Regions from separate parts of the Salinarimonas sp. NSM genome, predicted to be linked through region 2. Evidence: riboswitches for the same ligand, from Rfam matches in the RefSeq annotation. Region 2 holds a riboswitch; the other holds the start of a gene.

Region 1 (10,701 bases), on a different contig from region 2:
AACACGCCGCCGGCGATCGCGATCGTGCTGATGGGTTTCGGCATGATCGAGCGCGACGGCGCCTTCGTCGGCGCGGGCGTGACGGTGGGCCTCCTGGCGATCGGCCTGATCGCCGGCCTGGGGCTCGGCCTCACCGCTGCCTTCGAGGCCTTCGTCCCCGCGAGCTGGCTCGCCGCCCGCCCGTTCTAGCCACCCTGCCTCCCCCGCGGGGGCCGCGGAGGGGAGGTGGCGGTCGGCGCCCTTGATCGACGACGGTCCGTCCCGAGCCGCCCCGACTGTTGCCCCAGCCCGCTCCCGTCGCCTATCACGGTCGAGGACACCCCTTCCGCCCCTCGCGCGTTGAGAGGTCATGACTTCGTTCCCCCATCCCCTCCTCGTCGCCGACGTCGGCGGCACGAACGCCCGCTTCTCGCTCGCCGAGGCGCCGGGCGCGCCGCTCGTTCCCGTGTGCCGGCTGCGCACGAAGGAGACGCCGACCGCGTGGGAGGCGGTGGAGCAGGCGATCGCGGCGACGCCCTCGGGGGCGCGGAGCCTCGTCCTGTGTGCGGCCGGGCCGGTGCTCGGTCGCGAGGCGCGGCTGACGAACGCGCAGTGGACCTTCGACGGCGCGGATCTCGCGCGCCATTTCGGCCTCGCTCAAGGGTTGCTTCTGAACGACTTCGAGGCGGCCGCTCTGGCGCTCGCCGTGCTCGAGCCGCAGGACGCGATCCCGATCGGGCCGCCCGTCCCGCCCGGCGGCGGCCCCAAGCTCGTGCTGGGGCCGGGGACGGGGCTCGGCATGGCCGCGCTCGTCACCGTCGCCGGGCGCGCCGCGCCGCTGCCGGGAGAGGCGGGGCACGTCGGCTTCGGGCCGCTCGACGAGGAGGACTACCGCGTCTTCCCGCGACTCGAGCGGCATTTCGGCCGCATCACCTCCGAGGCGATCCTCTCCGGGCCGGGGCTGGTGCGTCTGCACAAGGCGATGGCGCCGGACTTCGGGCTCGACCCGGCCGCCGTCGAGAGCGACCCGCCTCGCGTCGCCGCCCAGGCGGTCTCCGGAGAGAGCGCGCACGCCCGCGCCACGGTCGCGGCCTTCCTCAAGCATCTCGCGCGATTCGCGGGCGACATGGGCATCGTCTTCTCGGCGACGGGCGGCGTCGTGATCCGCGGCGGCGTGATCGCCTCGCTGGCGCCGCTGATCGACGAGGCGCGCTTCCGGGCGCTGTTCGACGACAAGGCGCCGGTCGAGGCCCTCGCCCGCGCCGTGCCCCTGATGCGCCTGCCCTCCGACGACGTCATCCTGCGCGCCATGGCCGCCGTGGGGGCGCAGCCGGACCGCTTCGTCATCGACTACGCGTCGCGCCTCTGGCGGATCTGACCGGCTCCCCTCGCTCGGGCGGAGACGAGTTTCTTCTTGACATGCGAGAGTCTTCGCACCCCCGGAACGACTCGCGGCGAATCACGTTCGAGTCGCCTGGCGAGTCGATCGACTCCGCGCCCGAGTCGTCTCGACTCGCGAATGCGGGTCGAGATCTGGAGATCACCTCATGGCCGCGCGCGCGATCTGGAAAGGTTACTTGAAGCTTTCGCTTGTTTCCTGCGCCGTGGCGCTCTTCCCCGCGGCGACGTCGTCCTCGAAGGTGCGCTTCAACACCCTGAACCGCGAGACCGGCAATCGCGTGAAGCGGGTCTACGTCGATGCCGAGACCGGCGACCCGGTGGAGCCCGAGGATCAGGTCAAGGGCTACAAGGTCGGCAAGAACGCGTACGTCCAGGTCGAGGACGAGGAGATCGACGCCCTCAAGCTCGAGTCGACGCACACGATCGACATCGAGACCTTCGTTCCGCGCGAGGAGGTGGACGAGCGCTACCTCGACAGCCCCTACTACCTCGTCCCCGACGACAAGGTGGCGCAGGAGGCCTTCGCCGTGATCCGCGATGCCGTCCGCGAGAAGGGCATGGTCGCGATCGGGCGGATCGTGATGGCGCGGCGCGAGCGGTTGATCCTGCTCGAGGCCCTGGACGACGGGCTGATGGGCACGACGTTGCACTACGCCTACGAGATCCGCGGCGAGGAGGAGGTGTTCGAGGACATTCCGGACGTCGACTATCCCGACGAGGTCAAGGACCTCGCGCTCCACATCGTCGAGACCAAGACCGGGCATTTCGAGCCCGAGACCTTCGAGGATCGCTACGAGAACGCGCTCGTCGAGATGATCCGCGCCAAGCAGGCGGGCGCCGCCGACGCGCCGCGGCCGAAGGCACAGCCGCCCTCGAACGTCGTCAACCTGATGGACGCGCTCAAGCGCTCGCTCGCGGCGGAGGAGGACGGCGAACCCACGCGGAAGGGTTCGCCGGGGCGGACGAAGGCGACGGCGCCCAAGGCGTCGGCCTCGAAGGCTTCCTCCAAGGCTTCCTCCAAGGCTTCGACGTCCAAGGCTTCGACGTCCAAGGCTTCGACGTCCAAGGCCTCGACGTCCAAGGCTTCTGCCTCGAAGGCTTCGGCCTCGAAGGCGAGCGCCTCGGGCGAGACGCAGGGCGCCCGCACCTCGGCGCGCAAGCCGGCGGCGAAGCAGCGCAAGGCGAGCTGAGCGGGGGGCCCCGATGGCACGCCGCATCGCCGAGGCCGCTCGCGAAGCCATTCGCGTCGGCGACGATCCACTCGGGCGCTATCGCGACAAGCGCGACTTCGCCGCTACGCCGGAGCCGAGCGGCCGCGCCGCCGCCCGCAGCGGGCGCGCGGGGCTGCGCTTCTGCGTGCAGAAGCACGCGGCACGACGGCTGCACTACGACCTGCGGCTCGAGCTCGACGGCGTGCTGCTCTCCTGGGCGGTGACCCGCGGCCCGAGCCTCGTCGCCGGCGACAGACGCCTCGCCGTCCGCACCGAGGACCACCCGCTCGACTACCTCACCTTCGAGGGCCTGATCCCGGAGGGCTCCTACGGCGGCGGCGCGATGATCGTATGGGACGAGGGCGTCTGGGAGCCGGAGGGCGACCCGCGGGCCGGCATGGAGCGCGGGCGCCTCACCTTCACGCTTCGCGGCGCGCGGCTCGGCGGGCGCTGGCATCTGGTGCGCACCGGCGCGGGCAAGGAGCGCCGCGCGAGCTCGAAGGAGAACTGGCTCCTGATCAAGTCCGACGACGAGGCCGCCCGCCCCGCGGGGACGGGCGACATCCTGGCCGAGGAGGAGACCTCGGTCGTCTCGGGGCGCACCATCGCCGACCTGAAGGCCGGCGACGTGCGCCGCGCCGACTGGGACACGAAGCTCGCGGACCCGAAGGCGAAGCCTACGGCGAAGAAGCCTCCGGTGCGCGAGACCTCCGGCCGGTCGCCCACGCGGACGGCGCCGCCCTCCCACGCCGACCTCCCCGGCGCGAAGCCGGGCGCGCTCCCCGTCTTCGTCCCGCCCTGCCTCGCGACCCTCTCCGAGAAGGCGCCCTCTGGCGCGCAATGGCTCCACGAGATCAAGTTCGACGGCTACCGCCTCCAGGCCCGCATCGAACGGGAGGAGGTCGCGCTCCTCACCCGCAAGGGCCTCGACTGGACGCGGAGATTCGGCCCGCTCGCGGAAGCGCTGGCGGGGCTCGGCCTCGGCACCGCGCTGATCGACGGCGAGGCCGTGGTGGAGAACGCGCGCGGCGTGTCCGACTTCGGCGCGCTGCAGGCGGCGCTGAAGTCCGGCGACACGTCGGCGATCGTCTACCAGGCCTTCGATCTCCTCCATCTCGACGGCGTCGATCTCGGCGGCGTGCCGCTCGCCGAGCGCAAGCGCCTGCTCGCGCTCCTCCTCGACGACGCGCCGGCGGGCGGGCGGGTGCGCCTGTCGGAGCACATCGCTGCGGATGGCGAGGCCATGGTACGCCACGCCTGTCGGATCGGCCTCGAGGGCGTGATCTCAAAGCGCGCCGACCGGCCGTATCGCTCGGGCCGCGGCGAGGACTGGCGCAAGACCAAATGCTCGGCGCGTCAGGAATTCGTCGTCGCCGGCTACGTCCCCGCGACGAGCCGGCGCAACGCGGTAGGCTCGCTCGTGCTGGGCGTCTGGGAGGGGGACGACCTCGTGCACGTCGGCCGGGTCGGCACCGGCTTCAAGGAAGCGGACGCGAAGGCGCTCCACGACGCGATCGAGGCCGTGCACGCGGACGCGCCGCCCTTCGCCGAGCCGCTCCCGCGCGCCGCCGCCGCGAAGGTGCGCTGGGCCCGGCCCGAGCTCGTCGCCGAGGTCGAGCTGCGGGGCTGGACGCCCGACGGCCTCCTGCGGCACGCCTCCTACAAGGGCCTGCGCGAGGACAAGGACCCGCGCGAGGTGGTGCGCGAGGCGCCGCCGCCGTCGGCGGACGAGCCGGCGAGGCGTGCCCGCGGGAAGGCCCGAGGAAAGGCTGGAGGTAAGGCCATGGGCGCGAGCGACGGCGATGCCTACGCGGGGATCGAGCTCACGAGCCCCGACCGCATCCTCTGGGAGGGCCAGGGAATCACCAAGCAGGGGCTGGCGGACTACTATGTCGAGGTGGCGGAGTGGATCCTGCCGCAGATCGCCAACCGTCCGCTCGCCGTCATCCGCTGCCCCGCGGGGGCGCAGAAGGAGTGCTTCTTCGCCAAGCACCCCTGGGCCGGCCTCGACCGGGCGGTGATGACGCCCACCGTCGGCGACGACCGGCTCGTCGCCGTGCGCGACCTGCGCGGGCTCGTGAGCCTCGTCCAGTTCGGAGTCCTCGAGATCCACCCCTGGGGCTCGACCCTCGACGACCCCGAGCGGCCCGACCGGCTGGTCTTCGACCTCGATCCGGGCGAGGACGTCGGCTTTCCCGAGGTGATCGAGGCGGCCCGCGCCGTGCGCGAGCGGCTCGCCGCCGACGGGCTCGAGAGCGTCGTGAAGACCACGGGCGGCAAGGGCCTGCACGTGGTCGCGCCGCTCGTGCCGAAGGCGGGGTGGGAGGAGGCCAAGGCGTACGCCGCGGGCCTCGCGCGCGCGATGGCGAAGGACGAGCCCGCTCGCTACACAGACACGCTCGCCAGGAAGGCCCGGGTGGGCCGGATCTTCATCGACTACCTGCGCAACGGCCGCGGCGCCACCGCCGTCGCCGCCTATTCCACCCGCGCGCGCCCCGGCGCGCCGGTGGCGACCCCGCTCGCCTGGGACGAGCTCGGCCCCGAGATCGCGCCGGACCACTTCACGGTCGAGAACCTCCCGGCCCGCCTCGCGCATCTGAAGCGAGACCCCTGGGCGGGCCTGGCGGAGACGAAGCAGACGCTGCCGAAGCCCCCGCGCCGGCGCAAATGACGCCCACCGACCGCCACCTCCGCGCGGCCTCCTTCCCTGCGGGGAGGACGCGGGGTCGCCGGACGGCGCGAGCGCCGCGCCCGCGACCGGCCGCCCCCTTCACAAGCCCCGCCCCCTGACGTAAGCCTCTCGCCCATGAGCAGCCCTTCCTCCGCGAGCGCCACCGGCCTCGTCAAGATCTGCGGCCTGAGCACGCTCGAGACGCTGGATGCGGCGCTCGCGGCGGGCGCCGACATGGTCGGGCTCGTGCATTTCCCCCGCTCCCCCCGGCACGTCGCGCTCGACGCCGCCGCCGCGCTCGCCGAGCGGGCGCGCGGGCGCGCCGAGGCGGTGGCGCTCGTGGTGGATCCGGACGACGACCTCCTCTGCGCCCTCGCCGAACGGGTGCGCCCCGATCTCCTCCAGCTCCACGGCGGCGAGACGCCCGAGCGGGTCGCCGCCATCCGGGAGCGCTTCGGCATCCCCGTGATGAAGGCGATCGGCATCGCCGAGGAGGCGGACCTCGGCCGCGTGGCGCCCTACGCCGCCGTGTGCGACCGCCTGCTGTTCGACGCCAAGCCGCCGAAGGACCCCTCGGCGCTGCCCGGCGGCAACGGGCTCGCCTTCGACTGGCGGCTCGTCGCCGCCCTCGATCCGGGCCGGCCCGCCATGCTCTCCGGGGGGCTGACGGCCTACAACGTCGGCGCCGCGATCGCAGCCACGGGCATGCGCGCCGTCGACGTCTCCTCCGGCGTCGAGACCGCGCCGGGATCGAAGGACCCCATCGCCATCGCGGCCTTCGGGGCCGCCGCCCGCGCCGCCTGGCGCGCACAGGACGAGGCAGGAACGCCGTGACCGCTCCGCAGAAGCCCAATTCCTTCCGCAACGGCCCGGACGAGACCGGGCATTTCGGCATCTACGGCGGCCGCTTCGTGGCCGAGACCCTGATGCCGAACATCCTCGAGCTCCAGGCGGCCTACGAGGCGGCCAAGGCCGACCCGGAGTTCGAGCGCGAGCTGCGCGCCTACGCCACGCACTACGTCGGCCGTCCGAGCCCGCTCTACTACGCCGAGCGGCTGACCGAGCACGTGCGCGAGACGGCGGCGCCCGACAAGGGCGCGAAGATCTACCTCAAGCGCGACGAGCTCAATCATACCGGCGCGCACAAGGTGAACAACGTGCTCGGACAGATCCTGCTCGCCCGGCGCATGGGCAAGAAGCGGATCATCGCCGAGACGGGCGCGGGCCAGCACGGCGTCGCCACCGCGACGCTGTGTGCGCGCTTCGGGCTCGAGTGCATCGTCTACATGGGCGCGGTCGACGTCGAGCGGCAGAAGCCCAACGTCTTCCGCATGGAGATGCTCGGCGCCACCGTGGTGCCCTGCCATTCCGGCTCGAAGACGCTCAAGGACGCGATGAACGAGGCCCTGCGCGACTGGGTGACCAACGTCGAGACCACGTTCTACTGCATCGGCACGGTCGCCGGCCCGCATCCCTACCCCGCCATGGTGCGCGACTTCCAGTGCGTCATCGGCGACGAGGTGCGCTGGCAGATGCAGGAGGCGGAAGGCCGCCTGCCGGATTCGCTGATCGCCGCGATCGGCGGCGGCTCGAACGCCATCGGCCTCTTCCACCCCTTCCTCGACGACGAGAGCGTCGCGATCTACGGCGTCGAGGCGGCCGGGCGCGGCGTCGACACCGGTGAGCACGCCGCCTCGATCTCCGGCGGCAGGCCCGGCGTGCTGCACGGCAACCGCACCTACCTCCTCATGAACGAGGACGGGCAGATCACCGACGCCCACTCGATCTCGGCGGGGCTCGACTATCCCGGCATCGGCCCCGAGCATTCCTGGCTCGCGGACGTCGGGCGCGTGACCTACCTCTCCGCGCGCGACGACGAGGCGCTCGCCGCTTTCCAGCTGATGTCGAAGCTCGAGGGCATCATCCCGGCCCTCGAGCCGGCCCACGCCATCGCCAAGGCTGTGGAGATCGCCGCGGACAAGCCGCGCGACCACCTGATGGTGATCAACTTGTGCGGGCGCGGCGACAAGGACATCTTCACCGTGGCGGAGCATCTGCGGGGCGGGTTGTGAGCCCGCTCGCGAAGCCGCTCGCCGAGCCGCCCGCCCGCCGCCCATCGGAACGCACGCCATGACCGCCCGCATCGACACCCGCTTCGCCAAGGCCCGCGCGGAGGGCCGCGCCGCCCTCGTCACCTACGTCATGGCCGGCGATCCCGACCCGGAGACCTCGCTCGCGGTCCTGCGCGCCCTGCCGAAGGCGGGGGCGGACATCCTGGAGGTCGGCCTGCCCTTCACCGACCCGATGGCGGACGGCCCGGCGATCCAGGCCGCGGGCCTGCGCGCGCTGAGGGCCGGGCAGACGACCGCGAAGACGCTCGATCTCGTGCGCCGCTTCCGCGCCGAGGACGCCGAGACCCCCGTCATCCTGATGGGCTACTTCAACCCGATCTACCAGTACGGCGTGCCGCGCTTCCTCGCCGACGCGAAGGCGGCGGGCGTCGACGGCATGATCGTCGTCGACCTGCCGCCGGAGGAGGACGCCGAGCTGTGCCTCCCCGCCCTCGAGGCGGGCCTCGCCTTCATCCGCCTCGCCACCCCGACGACCGACGACCGGCGCCTGCCGGCGGTGCTCGCGAACACGGCGGGCTTCGTCTACTACGTCTCCATCACCGGCATCACCGGCGCGGCGACGCCGGACTTCGGCAAGGTCGCGAGCGCGGTCGAGCGCATCAAGCGCCACACCGACCTGCCCGTGGTGGTCGGCTTCGGCGTCAAGACCGGCGCCCACGCCGCCGCCATCGCGCAGGGCGCCGACGGCGTCGTCGTCGGCTCCGCGCTCGTCGCGACGCTCGAGGCGAGCCTCGAGGACGGCGCCGCGACGGCCGAGACCGTGCAGGGCGTCGCCCGCCTCGTGGGCGAGCTGGCCGAGGGCGTGCGCAGCGCCGCCCGCTGACCCGCCCGGCTCCTCTCTGAACGGAAGATGTCGTACGGGGACGCTTGCGCCGGCGCGCGGGCGGGTCTACACCCGGGCTGTCTCACGGGGTGCTCCGCACGGGAGCTGAGAGGCGCGGGTGCGCGCCAACCCGTCGAACCTGATCCGGGTCGTGCCGGCGTAGGGATGAGCGACGGGCCGCGCGCTGCGGCCGCCTCCGCACATCGTCGCCCGTCGCGCCCCGGCTCTCGCGAACCGGAGCCGCCGATGCACACCCGAGCCCGCCTCGTTCCCGCCCGTCTCCCCATCCTCGCCGCGCTGCTCGGCGGCGCGCTCGTCGCACCCTACGCACCAGCCGCCGCGCAGGACCGACCGACGCTCACGGTCTACACCTATTCCTCCTTCGTCGGCCGCTACGGCCCGGGCGAGGCCATCGCCGAGCGCTTCGAGGCGTCCTGCGGCTGCGATCTCGACTGGGTGACCGCCGACGACGCCGGCTCGCTGCTCGGCCGCCTGCGGCTGGAGGGTCCCTCGACCCAGGCCGACGTCGTGCTCGGCCTGGACATGAACCTCGCGGCGGAAGCCCGCGCGCTCGGCCTGTTCGCGCCCCACGGCGTCGACCCGGGCGCGCTCGACATGCCGGTCGCCTGGGAGAACGAGATCTTCCTGCCCTACGACTGGGGCCATCTCGCCTTCGTCTACGACACGACCCGGCTCGCGGCCCCGCCGGAGAGCCTGGAGGCGCTGTTCAACGACCCCGACGGGCCGCGCGTCGTGCTCCAGGACCCGCGCACGAGCGCGCCGGGCTTCGGGCTGCTGCTCTGGTCGAGCGCCGTCTTCGGGGAGGGGATGGCCGACGCCTGGGCCGCCCTGACGCCGCGCGTCGTGACCTTCACGACCGGCTGGTCGGAGGCCTACGGCCTGTTCCTCGAGGGCGAGGCGGACATGGTGCTGTCGTACGCGACCTCGCCCGCCTACCATCGCTCCGTCGAGGGGGAGACCCGCTACGAGGCCGCCCGCTTCACGGAAGGGCACTACCTGCACGTCGAGATCGCCGGCGCGACGCGCGCGACCGACACGCCCGAGCTCGCCCGCGACTTCCTGCGTTTCATGCTCTCGGACGGCTTCCAGAGCCTCATCCCCGAAGGCAACTGGATGTACCCGGCGCGCCTGCCCGACGACGGGCTGCCGGAGAGCTTCGAGGGGCTGATCGCGCCGGATGCGGCCTTCCTGTTCGATCCCGAACGCGTCTCCGCCGAGCGCCGGGCGCTGATCGACGCCTGGCTCGAGGCGACGACACGGTGAGGCGCGCGCGCGGCCTGCGCCCGCCGCATCCCGGCGCGCTCGTCGCGCTCGCGCTCGCGGCCCTCGCCGCGGCCGCCTTCGGCGCGCTGATCGGGGCGGCGCAGGACCGGCCGAGCGTGCTCGCGCTCGACGCGTACCTGCGCCGCATCCTGGTCTTCTCGCTCGGCCAGGCCACCCTCTCGACGCTGTTGTCGCTCGCCCTCGGCGCGGCGCTGGCGCTGGCGCTGGCGCGGCGGCGCTTCCCGGGGCGCAGCCTCGCGCTGGCGGCGCTCGGCGCGGCGGCGGTGATGCCGGCGATCGTGGTCGTGTTCTCGGTCGTCGCCGTCTACGGCCGCTCGGGATGGCTGGCGGCGGGGCTCCAGGCGGCGGGGCTTCCGCTGCGGCCGAACCCGTTCGGCTGGCCCGGCATCCTCATCGCCCACGTCTTCCTCAACGCGACGCTCGCCGCGCGGGTCTACCTCGACGCGCTGTCGCGCGCGCCCGCGGAGCACTGGCGGCTCGCCGCGATCCTCGGCTTCGGGCCGCGGGCGACCTTCGCGCATCTCGACTGGCCCATCCTGAAGCGGGAGACGCCGGGCCTCGCCGGGCTCGTCTTCCTACTGTGCTTCACGAGCTTCGCCATAGTGCTGACGCTCGGCGGCGGGCCGGGCAAGGCGACGCTGGAGGTGGCGATCTTCTCGGCGCTGCGGGTCGAGCTCGACTTCGCCCGTGCGGCGATGCTCGCGGGCCTCCAGCTCGCCGTCTGCCTGTCGCTGACCCTCGTCCTGCACTGGGCGGTGACGCGCGCGCCCGTCGCCCCGACCGAGCGCCTGCCGATCGCGCGCCCGGACGCCGGCGACCGGCGCCTGCGCCGGCTCGACGCGGCGGTGCTCCTCCTCGGCGGCGCGCTCGTCCTGCCGCTGCTCGCAGCGACGCTCGAGGGCGCAGCCGCGCTGCCGCGGGTGCTCGACGGCGACCTCGCCCGCGCCGCGACGACGAGCCTCGCGATCGCGCTCGTCTCGGCCGTGCTCGCCTGCGCGATGGCGATCGCCCTCGCGGGAGCGGCGCAGGCGGCGCGGGAGCGACGGCGCGGGCGGCTCGCTGCGGCCTACGACGTGCTGCCCGCGCTGGTGCTGGCGATCCCGCCCTTCGCACTGACGGCGGGGCTCTTCCTGCTCCTGCGCGGACGGGTCGGCGCAACGGAGGCCGGTTTCCTGCTGC
Region 2 (10,701 bases):
ATCGGGCGCTACGCCTACCAGGCGATCGTCTCGATCCCGAAGGCGGTGCTGGTGCCGACCGTGGCGTTCCTGACGATCATCGGCTCGTTCGCGATCCACAACTCGATCACCGACGTCTACACGATGCTCGGCCTGGGCTTCCTCGGCTGGATCCTGGCGCGCTTCGGCTTCGCGCCGTCGCCGATCGTGCTCGGCATCATCCTGGGGCCGATCGCCGAGCAGGGCTTCGTGCAGGCCTGGCTCATCGGCAACGCGCAGGGCAACGTGCTCGGCATGTTCCTCGGGCGCCCGATCAGCCTCGCCATCGCGGGGCTGGCGCTGCTGACGCTGTTCTACCCAATCCTCACCGACACGCTGAAAGCCCGCCGCGCCCGCCGCGGCGGCACGGCGGCGACGCCCCGGGAGACGATCGATGCGGACTGAGCCCGGCTCGAGCCCCGCGCCGGAGCGCGCGCGCGGCGATATCGGAACGATCGTGCTGTGCGTGCTCTTCGTGGCGCTCGGCGGCTGGATGATCGCCGGCAGCATGGCGATGAGCCCGCTCGGCGCCGTGTTCCCGCGGGTGATCGCGGGGATCATGATCGCGAGCGCGCTCGGCATCCTCGCCCTGCGGGCGCTTGGGCGGGCGGGGCCGGTGCCCGTCGTCGAGGCCGGCTCGACGCCGCGGCGGCTCATGCTCTGCGTGGTGCTCGTCGCCTGGGCCGTGCTGATGCCGCGGCTCGGCTTCTTCGCGACCTCGATCGCGGGCTTCCTCGCCGTCCTCGCCATCGCCGAGTACGATGCCTGGACCGCGAAGCGCACGGCGGCCTACGTCGCCGCGGCGCTGGCGCTCGTCGGGGGCTTCTGGCTGCTCTTCGTCGAGGTGCTGCTCGTGCCCGTGCCCCGCGGCGTGCTGTTCTGAGGCCGCCCAAAGTTATGTGAACATCGAGACGAGGAAATACAGTACAGAATGCGTTATCAAGAATACAGCCGCCACCGAAAAATATATCATGACGGTTGCAAATCTTGCAAATCCGGAATTCTCGTCTGAACCATAAACCTGCGCCCTTGAGGCCTTCAGGCCGCCGCGTCGGTTCCACATCCAGCCGATGGCGCACAATAGAGCCCACCCTATCACAAACAGATAAGGAACGCCCTTGAAGCCAAAATAGACCGGAGCAAATAATGAGAGAACTGTTCCGAAGCCTATCATTTTCAAATCCACGTCCTTTAGGTCGAAGAACAGAGTTCGGCATTGGTTGTAGAATTTTGAGAGTGTTGGTACATGCCATGCGCGACTGACGAGGCGTGGTCGGGCGCGGGGAAGAGCGCGTCGGTGCGCCCGGTCAGCCGATAGGCGAGGAGCCCCACGTACTCGCGCATTGCGACGTCGAGGCGCTGGAGCCCGGCGGAGATCGAGCGGAAGCCGCTCGTTCCCTCGCGCCCGCCCACCGTCCGGAAGTCGGTGGGGTAGGGCACGACCTCGAAGCCCGCGCGCCGGAACACGCCCATCGAGCGCGGCATGTGCCAGGCGGACGTCACGAGGAGCCAGCGGCTGCCGGGCGCGGGGTCGACCGCCTCGCGGGAGTAGACGGCGTTCTGGAAGGTGTTCTGCGAGCGATCCTCAATCACCAGACGCTCGGGCGCGACGCCCATGGAGACGAGCGCCTGCGCCATCGCCTGCGCCTCCGTGTAGCGATCGGCGCCGATCAGGCTCGAGCTGCCCCCCGAGAGCACGATCGGCACGTCGGGGTGGCGCCCCGCGAGGATGACGGCGGAGGTCAGCCGGTCCGCCGCCTCGTTGAGGACGGGCTGGCCGAGCTCGATCGAGGCGTCCTGCGCGGTCGCCCCGCCGAGCACGACGATCCCGTCGATCGGCGCCCCGGTCTCCGCGTAGAGCGGAAAGCGCGTCTCGAGCGGGTTCATCAGGAGGCTCGCGACGGGCGAGAGCCCGAAGAGCGCGAGCGCGGCCGCCGCGGTCCAGGCGAGCCCGAGCCCGAGGCGGCGTGCGCGCGCGACGCCGGCGAGCAGAAGCCCCGCGACGAGCGCGATCAGCATCAGGTTCGAGGGCGCGAGCACGAACCAGACGACCTTGGAGAGGACGAAGAACACGGGGATCGCCGCCTCGTCTCAGCGCCGGGCCGTCTCGGCCTCGAAGCGCGCCTTCGTCTCGGCGTTGGGCGGATAGAGCCCCGGCAGCGGCACGCCGCGCTCGACCTCGCGCATGATCCAGGCCTCGAGCCGCTCCTGCTCGACGGCCGCGACCGCGACCTCTGCGACCATCGCCTTCGGGATGACGACCGCGCCGTCCCCGTCCGCGACGATCACGTCGCCGGGAAAGATCGCGACGCCGCCGCAGCCGATCGGCTGCTCCCAGCCCACGAAGGTCAGCCCCGCGACCGACGCGGGCGCGGCGACGCCGTCGCACCAGACGGGCAGCCCGGTGCCGCGCACGCCCTCGCCGTCGCGCACGGCGCCGTCGGTGACGAGCGCCTTGACGCCGCGCTTCCTCATGCGCGCGCACAGGATGTCGCCGAAGATGCCGGCATCGGTGACGCCCATCGCATCCGCCACGCAGATCGCGCCCTCGGGCATCGCCTCGATGGCGGCGCGGGTGGAGGTGGGCGAGCCCCAGCTCTCCGGCGTGGCGAGATCCTCGCGCATCGGCACGAAGCGCAGCGTGAACGCCTCGCCCACCACGCGCTCGGAGGTCGCGAAGGCCGCCTTGGGCCCGGACATCCAGGAGCGGCGCACGCCCTTCTTGAGCAGCACGGTGGTCAGCGTCGCGGTCGTCGCGGCGTGGAGGGCGTCGGCGATGGTCTTGTCGAGGGGCATGGGGATTTGGTCCGGGTGAGGAGGATGGCGCACCCTAGCCGCCCCGCCGCTTCGGCGGAAGGCGTCATGGGCGCGTAACCCGAGCGTCACCCCCGCACCAGCGCCCGCGCCATGTCGGCCTCGAGCCGCGACCACGGCGCCATCCGCGCCTGCGCCTCGCGATAGCTCGCGACGATCCGCGCTGCGAGATCGGAGCCTCCGGCGATGGCGTCGATCTCGGCGTCGGCGGCCGCGGCCGCGGCCTGCATCAGGTCGGCGGGGAAGCCTTCGAGCCGCACCTCCGCTTCCGAGAGCATGGCCCTGAGCCCGCTGGCGTTTCGCCTGTGGGCGTCGGCCAGCGCGAGCCCGTGCTCGGCCTGCGCGGCCTCCGCCACCACGCGGCGGAGGTCGTCGGGCAGGGCGGCGAGGGCGTCGGAGCCCACCAGCAGCTCGCTCGCGCCGTTGGGCTTGGCGAAGCCGGGGGCGTAATAGAGCGGTGCGACCTGGTGGAGGCCGAGCTCGTAGTCGCTCGCCGGCGCGAGGAACTCGACGGCGTCGACCGTCCCGCGCTCCAGCGCCGTGTAGGTCTCGCCCGCGGGGATCGTCACCGGCGTCGCGCCGAGCCGCTCGTAGACCCGCGCGCCGAGCCCGGCGACGCGGATGCGCAGGCCCGCGACGTCGGCGAGGCTCCCGATCGGCCGTCGGAAGAAGCCGCCCATGCACGGGCCGGTATTGCCCGCCAGGAAGGGCGTCACGCCGACGCGTCCGTAGAGCTCCTCCCACAGCGCCTGCCCGCCGCCGAAGGCGAGCCAGGCCTGGTGCTCGATCGGCCCGAGCCCGAAAGGGACGGTGGTGAAGAAGGCCGCTTCGGGCATGCGGCCCTGCCAGTAGAGCGATGCGCTGTGGCCGGCCTCGACGGTGCCGTTCGAGACCGCGTCGAGCACCGAGAAGGCCGGCACGATCTCGCCCGCGGCGAAGAGGTCGACCACGAGCCGCCCGCCGGACATGGCGTTGATGCGATCGACGATGCGCTGCGCCGTCACGCCGGGTCCGGCCTGGCCGCGCGGCCAGGAGGTCACGAGGCGCCAGCGGATCGGCGCGTCCTGCGCCCGCACGAGAGCGGGGGCAGCGAGCGCGCCGCCGGCGAGGCCGAGCGCGCCGCGGCGGGTGAGGCGGTTACCAGATGCCATGGAAATGATGCACGGGCCCGTGCCCGCTCCCGATCTCGAGCCCGTCGGCCGCGGCGATCGCGCCGGCGAGCCACGCCTTGGCCGCGCGTGCGGACTCGGCGAGGGAGGCGCCCTTCGCGAGCTCGGCCGCGATCGCCGAGGACAGCGTGCAGCCGGTCCCGTGCGTGTTGCGCGTCGCGATCCGCGGGGCGACGAGCCGCGTGACGCCCCGCGGCTCGACCAGCAGGTCGACGCTCTCCGGCCCCGAGGCGTGGCCGCCCTTGATCAGCACCGCCTCGGGGCCGAGCGCCAGCAGCCGCTCGCCCTGGGCGCGCATGGCGTCCTCGTCCTCGGCGACGGGCTCGCCGAGCAGCGCCGCCGCCTCCGGCAGGTTCGGGGTGAGCACGAGCGCGCGGGGCAGGAGGACGGCGCGCAGCGTCTCGATCGCGTCGTCCGACAGGAGCTTGTCGCCGGACGCCGCGACCATCACGGGATCGAGCACCACGCAGGACACGCCGTGCCGGTCCAGGCCGGCGGCGACCGTCTCGATCACGGCGGGCTTCGACAGCATGCCGATCTTCACCGCGTCGACCTTCAGGTCCGACAGCACGCTGTCCATCTGTGCGGCGACGAAGTCCGGCGGGACGTCGTGGATGCCCTGGACGCCGCGGGTGTTCTGCGCGGTGAGCGCGGCGATCACGCTCGCGCCGTAGACGCCGCGGGCGGAGAAGGTCTTCAGGTCGGCCTGGATGCCGGCTCCGCCGCCCGAATCCGAGCCGGCGATGGTGAGGGCGATGGCGGTCATGTGGTCTCCTCGTCGGCTCGAGCGCCGCGGGCGGCGAGCGCCTCGTCGACATGGCGACGCAGGCGCGCCGCGGCGGCGGCGGGATCGGGCGCGCCGAACAGCGCGGAGATGACGGCGACGCCGTCCGCGCCCGCGCCGATCACCGAGCGGGCGTTCGTCTCGTCGATGCCGGCGATGGCGCCCATGGGCAGGCCCGGCACGGCCGCGCGGCCTGCGGCGGAGACCGCGGCGAGGCCCGAGAGCCCGATCGGCGGATCGGGGTTGTCCTTCGACGTCGTGGCGAAGACGCCGCCGATGCAGCCGTAGTCGACGGGGACCTGCGCGAGCGCGCGGGCGTGATCGGGCGTCTTCAACGTCCACCCGATGATCGCGTCGGGCCCGAGCAGGCGGCGCGCGTCGTGCGGGTCCATGTCGCTCTGGCCGAGATGGACGCCGTCCGCTCCCGCGGCGAGCGCGACGTCGACGCGGTCGTTGACGAGGAGCGGCACGCCTGTGCCGGAGAGCGTCGTCCGCAGTGCGCGGGCGAGATCGACGAGCGCGCGGGTGTCCGCGTGCTTCTCGCGCAGCTGCACCAGCGTCGCCCCGCCCGCCACCGCCCGCCCGACGAGATCGACGAGGTCGCGCCCACGCGCGTCCGCGAGGCCGACGATGGCGTAGAGGCGAAGGTCGACGGGGTTCCTGTCGGCGTGATTCACGAGACCCTCGCACGGGATACGAGCGCCGCCGCGTCGAGCGCGTCGAGCGCATCGAGGTAGGCGGCGGGGAAGGAGCCGGGGCCGGCGGCGCGACCGCCGGCGATCTCGCCGGCGACGCCGAGAACGAGGAGCGCCGCCGCGGCGGCGACGAGCGCGTCGTCCTCCAGCGCGGCGAAGGCGGCGACGAGCGCGGAGCCCGCGCAACCCATGGCGGTGACGCGGGCCATCAACGGGTGTCCGTTGGCGATCCGCACGGCGCGGGTGCCGTCGGTCACAAGATCGGTCGGGCCGGTGAGGGCGACGACGCAGGCGTGATCGCGCGCGAAGTCGTCAGCCGCCTCGGCGGTCGGCGCGCGACCCGCGAGCGCCTCGAGCTCACCGGGGTTCAGCCGCAGGATCGCGGGGCCCGCCGCGAGGAGATCGCGGGCGACCGCGAGCCGGGGTGGGGAGGCCTCGACGAAGACCGGATCGAGTACGATCGGCCGTCCGACCTCGCACGCGGCGGCGACAGCAGCGGGGATGCCCGCCCGGCGCTCCGCATCGAGCGTGCCGAGGTTGACGAGGACGGCGTTCGCGCGTCGCGCGAAGTGGCCGGCCTCCTCGGCGGCGATCGTCAGCGAGGGGATGGCACCGGCGGCCAGCAGCAGGTTCGCGGTGAAGGCCTGCGCGGCGGCGTTGGTGAGCGCGTGCACCCGCGGGCGGCGGGCGCGGGTCTCGGCGAGGAGCCGCGCGGCGTGCTCCGCGATCCGATACGCTGCGATGTCATGTGACGCGGCACGCGCGGGCGCGTTCTCGTCCATGTCTCGTTCCCTCCGCCGGCACGACCCGGATCAGGTTCGATGGGTTGGCGCGGATTTGCGCCTCTCAGCCCGCATGGGCACCCCGTGAGACCGTCGGCGGCTAGGTAACGCGCGCTCACCGCCCGCGCAAGGGGTACGCGGCGCGAGGCGACATGGGTCGGATGCGCAGGAGAGCCGCCTCAGTGAACCGCCAGCACCACGGACATGCGCTGTGCGAAGAGCGGCCAGTCCTGCTTCATCCCAGGCGCGACGAAGGGATCGTGATAGGTCACCACGGCCCACGGCCCGTTCGGCGTCTGGTAGACGTCCATTCCCGTGATCACGACGAAGTGGCTGCCGTCCACGTGCGCCACGATCGGGCGCCCGGTCCGGCGCATGTGCGTGATGAAGTCCGGCGCCCAATGGCTGATCTGAAGCGTGCTGATGCGGCCGCCGAACATCCCGACGAGACCGGAGATCTCGCTGATGTGCCCGGGGCGCAGGCAGAGATCCGGGCGTTGGCAGCACGGCGCGCCGTAGGCGAGCTCCAGCATCCGGCACTGGCCGGGGGTCGGCAGCCCGGACGATTCCGCGGCCATCTTCGCGCTGGCGACCCAGCACCAGACGATCGTGTCCTGCGGATGGTAGGGCACCGGCAGCCGGATGCTGTCGATCAGCACCTGCGCGCGGGCCTCGTCGCCGCGCGTCGCGAAGAGCGCGAGAAAGCACGAGAGGAAGGTGAGAGCGCGGATCGCGCTCGCCCATGCGCGACGTGTCATGACGGCCGCCCCCCGGCGTCTTGTCCTCCGGCTACGATGTCACGAGCCCTCGGCCCGGGCAATCGAAAGTTTTGCCGAGGCCGCGTGACGCCCGAAGCCTCCCGTTGCCGTCCCTCAATCCCGGCAAGCGAACGGCGGAAAGGTGCTCGCCGTCCCGGCATTCATGGCGAGGATGACCATGACGTTGGCGAGCGCGAGCTCCTCCGCCGAGCGCGGGCAGACGTCCGCGGGCGCGGTGCAGCCCGAGGCGATGAAGGCGTCGTGGCGGGCGATGAACTCCGCGGAGATGCCGTCGGTGCCGAGCCGCCGCGTGGCCTCGTCCCAGGCGGCGGTGTAGCGCGCGCACTTCTCGCGCGTCCAGGCGTCGCCGCTCCACGCGTCGCCGCTCCACGCGTCGACCGGCGCGCCGTCGCCCGGCCCGGCGTCGCCGCCCGGCTCGCCGTCCCAGGAGCCGCCGCTCCAGTGCTCGCCGCTGAAGCCGTCGCCGCTGTGCATGTCCCCTTGGGCGAGCACCGGACGGTCGGCCGCGCCCACGAGGAGGCACGCCGCGACGAGCGTCGCGGCGAGCGCGACGGGTCGCCGGGCGGGGGCGACCGTCGTCAGCATCGCGCAGGCCGCGATCGCCGCGAGCGGCCAGGGCAGCAGGTAGGGGCGCGCCGTGACGGCGAAGGCGCCGGCGGCGTCGATCGTCAGCCCGATCACGGCATGGCGCAGCGTCGAGAGAAGCCCGTCCTCGCGGAAGGACCAGACGACGTCCATGGCGTTGCGGTCGATCGCGAACAGCACGAAGGCGACGCCGGGCACGAGCACGAGTCCCGCGAGGGCGGCGAGCGCCGATCGCCGGATGGCGCCTGCGGGCGCGAGGCGGCGCAGGAGCAGTGTCGCGGCGACGCCGGCGAGCAGGCCTGCGGCGCCGAAGAGCGCGATCACGAGGGTGGTCCGCGGCGAGAGCGCCTCGTCGCGCTCGACGATGCGCAGGGCGACGATCGCCGCGGTGCCGAGGGCGAGGCCGAGGCCTCTCGCGAAGGCCGAGCCGAGCGCGGCCACGGTCACCCGCGCGCACCCGCCGCGGCGGCGCGGATCGCGGCGATGTTGCCGGCATAGGCGGAGGGGCCGCCCCTGAAGGCGGCGGAGCCCGCGACGAGCACGTTCGCGCCCGCCGCCGCGACGAGCGGCGCCGTCTGCGGCGTCACGCCCCCGTCGACCTCGATCGCGATCTCGCGATCCCCGACCATCTCCTTGATACGGCGCACCTTCTCGACCACGGGGGCGATGAAGGCCTGCCCGCCGAAGCCGGGGTTCACGGTCATCGCCAGCACGAGGTCGACGTCGTCGAGGAGCGGCGCGATAGCTTCGGCCGGGGTGCCCGGGTTGAGCGCGACGCCCGCCTTCTTGCCGAGGCCGCGGATCGCCTGGAGCGAGCGGTGCACGTGCGGTCCGGCCTCGACGTGCACGGTGATCACGTCCGCACCCGCCTCCGCGAATGCGGACAGGTAGGGGTCGGCGGGCGCGATCATCAGGTGGACGTCGAACACCTTGGCGGTCGCCGGGCGGATCGCCTGCACGACGACGGGGCCGAAGGTGAGGTTGGGCACGAAGTGCCCGTCCATCACGTCGATGTGGATCCAGTCCCCCCCGGCCTCGGCGACCGCGGCCACCTCGGCGCGCAGCGCGCCGAAATCGGCGGAGAGGATGGAGGGGGCGATGAGGAGGTCGCGCGTCATGCGCCCGGCGCTATCACGGGGGCGGGGCGGGCGCAACGGCGTCTTGACGGGCGACCAGCCGCCCCGCCACCGGCTTCACGATCTGCGGCATCAGGTAGATCGGGAATTGCGCCAGCGCGAAGAACAGGAACGTGTCCCCCGGCGTCGCCGCGCCCAGCGCCGCGACGAGGACGCCGATGTTGCGCTGGCCCGTGGCGTAGCCGAGCACGAAGCGCTCCGCGGACGGGAGCATGCGCAGGGCCAGCAGGCTCGTGGCGAAGCCCACCGCAGAGAGGCCGAAGACGAGCGCGAGCACGCCGGCGACGAAGGCGGGGCGGTCCAGCATGGCCGCGAGCACGCCGTCCATCGCGGCCACCGCGAAGAGCGCGTAGAACAGGACGCCGAGCCCGTCGAAGCGCGCCTTGTGGCGGCGGATGCGCTCGGTGCCGAGGCTCGCGCGCAGAGCCGCGCCGGCCGCGAGCGCGCCGCCGACCAGCAGCGCGAGGCGCTCGACGAGGGCGCGCACGTCGAGGTCCACCGCCGCGCCGGCGATCCGCTCGACGAGGAGCGGCGAGACCAGCGGCGCGAGCATGGTGGTGAGCAGGACCACGCACACGAGGAGCGTCGGCGGGAGGTTCAGCATCATCGCCACCGCCGGCGAGGACAGGATCGGCGGCGCGGCGGCCCAGAGCGCGAGACCGAGCACGATCCCGGGCCCGAGCGCCTCGCGCCCCGCGACCGCGAGGATCGCGAGCGCCACGAGGGGCGGCGCGGCGACGAGCCAGGCGGCGGAGAGGCCGATGCGGGCGGGGCGACGCACGAGCGCGGCGAGCGCCGCGAGATCGACGCGCGCGAAGGTGATCGTGAGGAAGGCGAAGATCGTCAGGCCCAGAAGCGGGCGCGCGGCGGCGGCGAACTGCGGCAGGGCGAGCCCGACGAAGATCGAGAGCGCGAACCCCTGCGTGCCCCATCGCCCGACGAAGGCGAGGGGATCGGCGAGCGGGGCGGGGAGGGAACGCACGGCGGTCGATGCTCCTCGAGATGACGTCTCGCGGCCGGCGACGCGCCCTCGCACGGCGGCTTTCGCGCGCGGGGGCATGGCGGGACGGCCGGAATTGGCTTAACCCGGACGGCGCGGGAAGGACACGGGCGAGGTTCGGTATCCATGCGTGCGGATGTGGTGGTCCTCGGGGCGGGAATCGTCGGCGTGTCGGTCGCGCTGCATCTCCAGGCGCGGGGGCGCTCGGTCGCGCTCGTCGACCGGCGCGAGGCCGGCGAGGAGACGAGCTACGGCAACGCCGGGCTGATCGAGCGCGCCTCGATCGTGCCCTACGCGTTCCCGCGCGACCCCGCCAAGCTCGTGCGCTACGGCCTCAACCGCTCGACGGAGGCGCACTACCATCTCGCCCACCTGCCGCGAATCGCGCCCTGGCTCGCCCGCTACTGGCGCGCCTCCTCCAAGCGCGGCCTCGCCGAGGCGACGCGGGCCATGCTGCCGCTCATCGAGCTGTGCGTCACCGAGCACGAGAAGCTGATGAACGACGCCGGGATCGCGCCGCTGCTGCGCAAGACCGGCTGGATCAAGGGCTTCCGCTCCCAGCGCACCTTCGACAAGGCCCTGCGCGAGGCGGAGGCGACGAAGCCATTCGGCATCGCCTACGACGTGCTCGACCAGGCGCAGGTGCACGACCGCGAGCCGCACCTCTCCGACGTGATCATCGGCGGCATCCACTGGCTCGACCCCGCGACGGTGCCCGACCCGAGCGCGGTCGCGAAGGGCTACGCGCGGCTCTTCCTCCAGCGCGGCGGGCGCTTCGTGCACGGCGACGCGCGCAGCTTCGGGCCCGAGGGCGGCGGGTTCTCGGTGCAGACCGAGGGCGGGCGGCTGTCCGCTGCGGAGGCGGTGATCGCGCTCGGGCCGTGGTCGGACGACGTGTTCAAGCCGCTCGGCTACGCGATCCCGCTCGCGGTGAAGCGC

Evidence for each region. Region 2 has a riboswitch for thiamine pyrophosphate ahead of thiM (hydroxyethylthiazole kinase). Riboswitches for the same ligand answer to the same signal wherever they lie in the genome.
Region 1: linked by a shared signal. The riboswitch ahead of thiB (thiamine ABC transporter substrate binding subunit) and the one ahead of thiM (hydroxyethylthiazole kinase) in region 2 are both predicted to bind thiamine pyrophosphate.

The regions. Positions count from the first base shown of each region.
Region 1 is NZ_JBQTCJ010000012.1:11,293-21,993, reverse strand. Features, by position in the region: gene ACTZWW_RS06980 (exopolysaccharide biosynthesis protein) at 1-189, shown strand, start outside; gene ACTZWW_RS06975 (glucokinase) at 350-1,357, shown strand; gene ku (non-homologous end joining protein Ku) at 1,527-2,570, shown strand; gene ligD (DNA ligase D) at 2,584-5,262, shown strand; gene ACTZWW_RS06960 (phosphoribosylanthranilate isomerase) at 5,398-6,096, shown strand; gene trpB (tryptophan synthase subunit beta) at 6,093-7,334, shown strand; gene trpA (tryptophan synthase subunit alpha) at 7,393-8,217, shown strand; TPP riboswitch at 8,293-8,400, shown strand; gene thiB (thiamine ABC transporter substrate binding subunit) at 8,464-9,501, shown strand; gene ACTZWW_RS06940 (thiamine/thiamine pyrophosphate ABC transporter permease ThiP) at 9,498-10,701, shown strand, end outside.
Region 2 is NZ_JBQTCJ010000025.1:44,000-54,700, forward strand. Features, by position in the region: gene ACTZWW_RS11075 (tripartite tricarboxylate transporter permease) at 1-423, shown strand, start outside; gene ACTZWW_RS11080 (tripartite tricarboxylate transporter TctB family protein) at 413-901, shown strand; gene ACTZWW_RS11085 (YdcF family protein) at 1,210-2,091, opposite strand; gene ACTZWW_RS11090 (ribonuclease activity regulator RraA) at 2,110-2,814, opposite strand; gene ACTZWW_RS11095 (TRAP transporter substrate-binding protein) at 2,901-3,983, opposite strand; gene thiD (bifunctional hydroxymethylpyrimidine kinase/phosphomethylpyrimidine kinase) at 3,970-4,767, opposite strand; gene thiE (thiamine phosphate synthase) at 4,764-5,462, opposite strand; gene thiM (hydroxyethylthiazole kinase) at 5,459-6,262, opposite strand; TPP riboswitch at 6,252-6,357, opposite strand; gene ACTZWW_RS11115 (papain-like cysteine protease family protein) at 6,442-7,020, opposite strand; gene ACTZWW_RS11120 (hypothetical protein) at 7,135-8,073, opposite strand; gene rpe (ribulose-phosphate 3-epimerase) at 8,070-8,744, opposite strand; gene ACTZWW_RS11130 (hypothetical protein) at 8,758-9,744, opposite strand; gene ACTZWW_RS11135 (NAD(P)/FAD-dependent oxidoreductase) at 9,889-10,701, shown strand, end outside.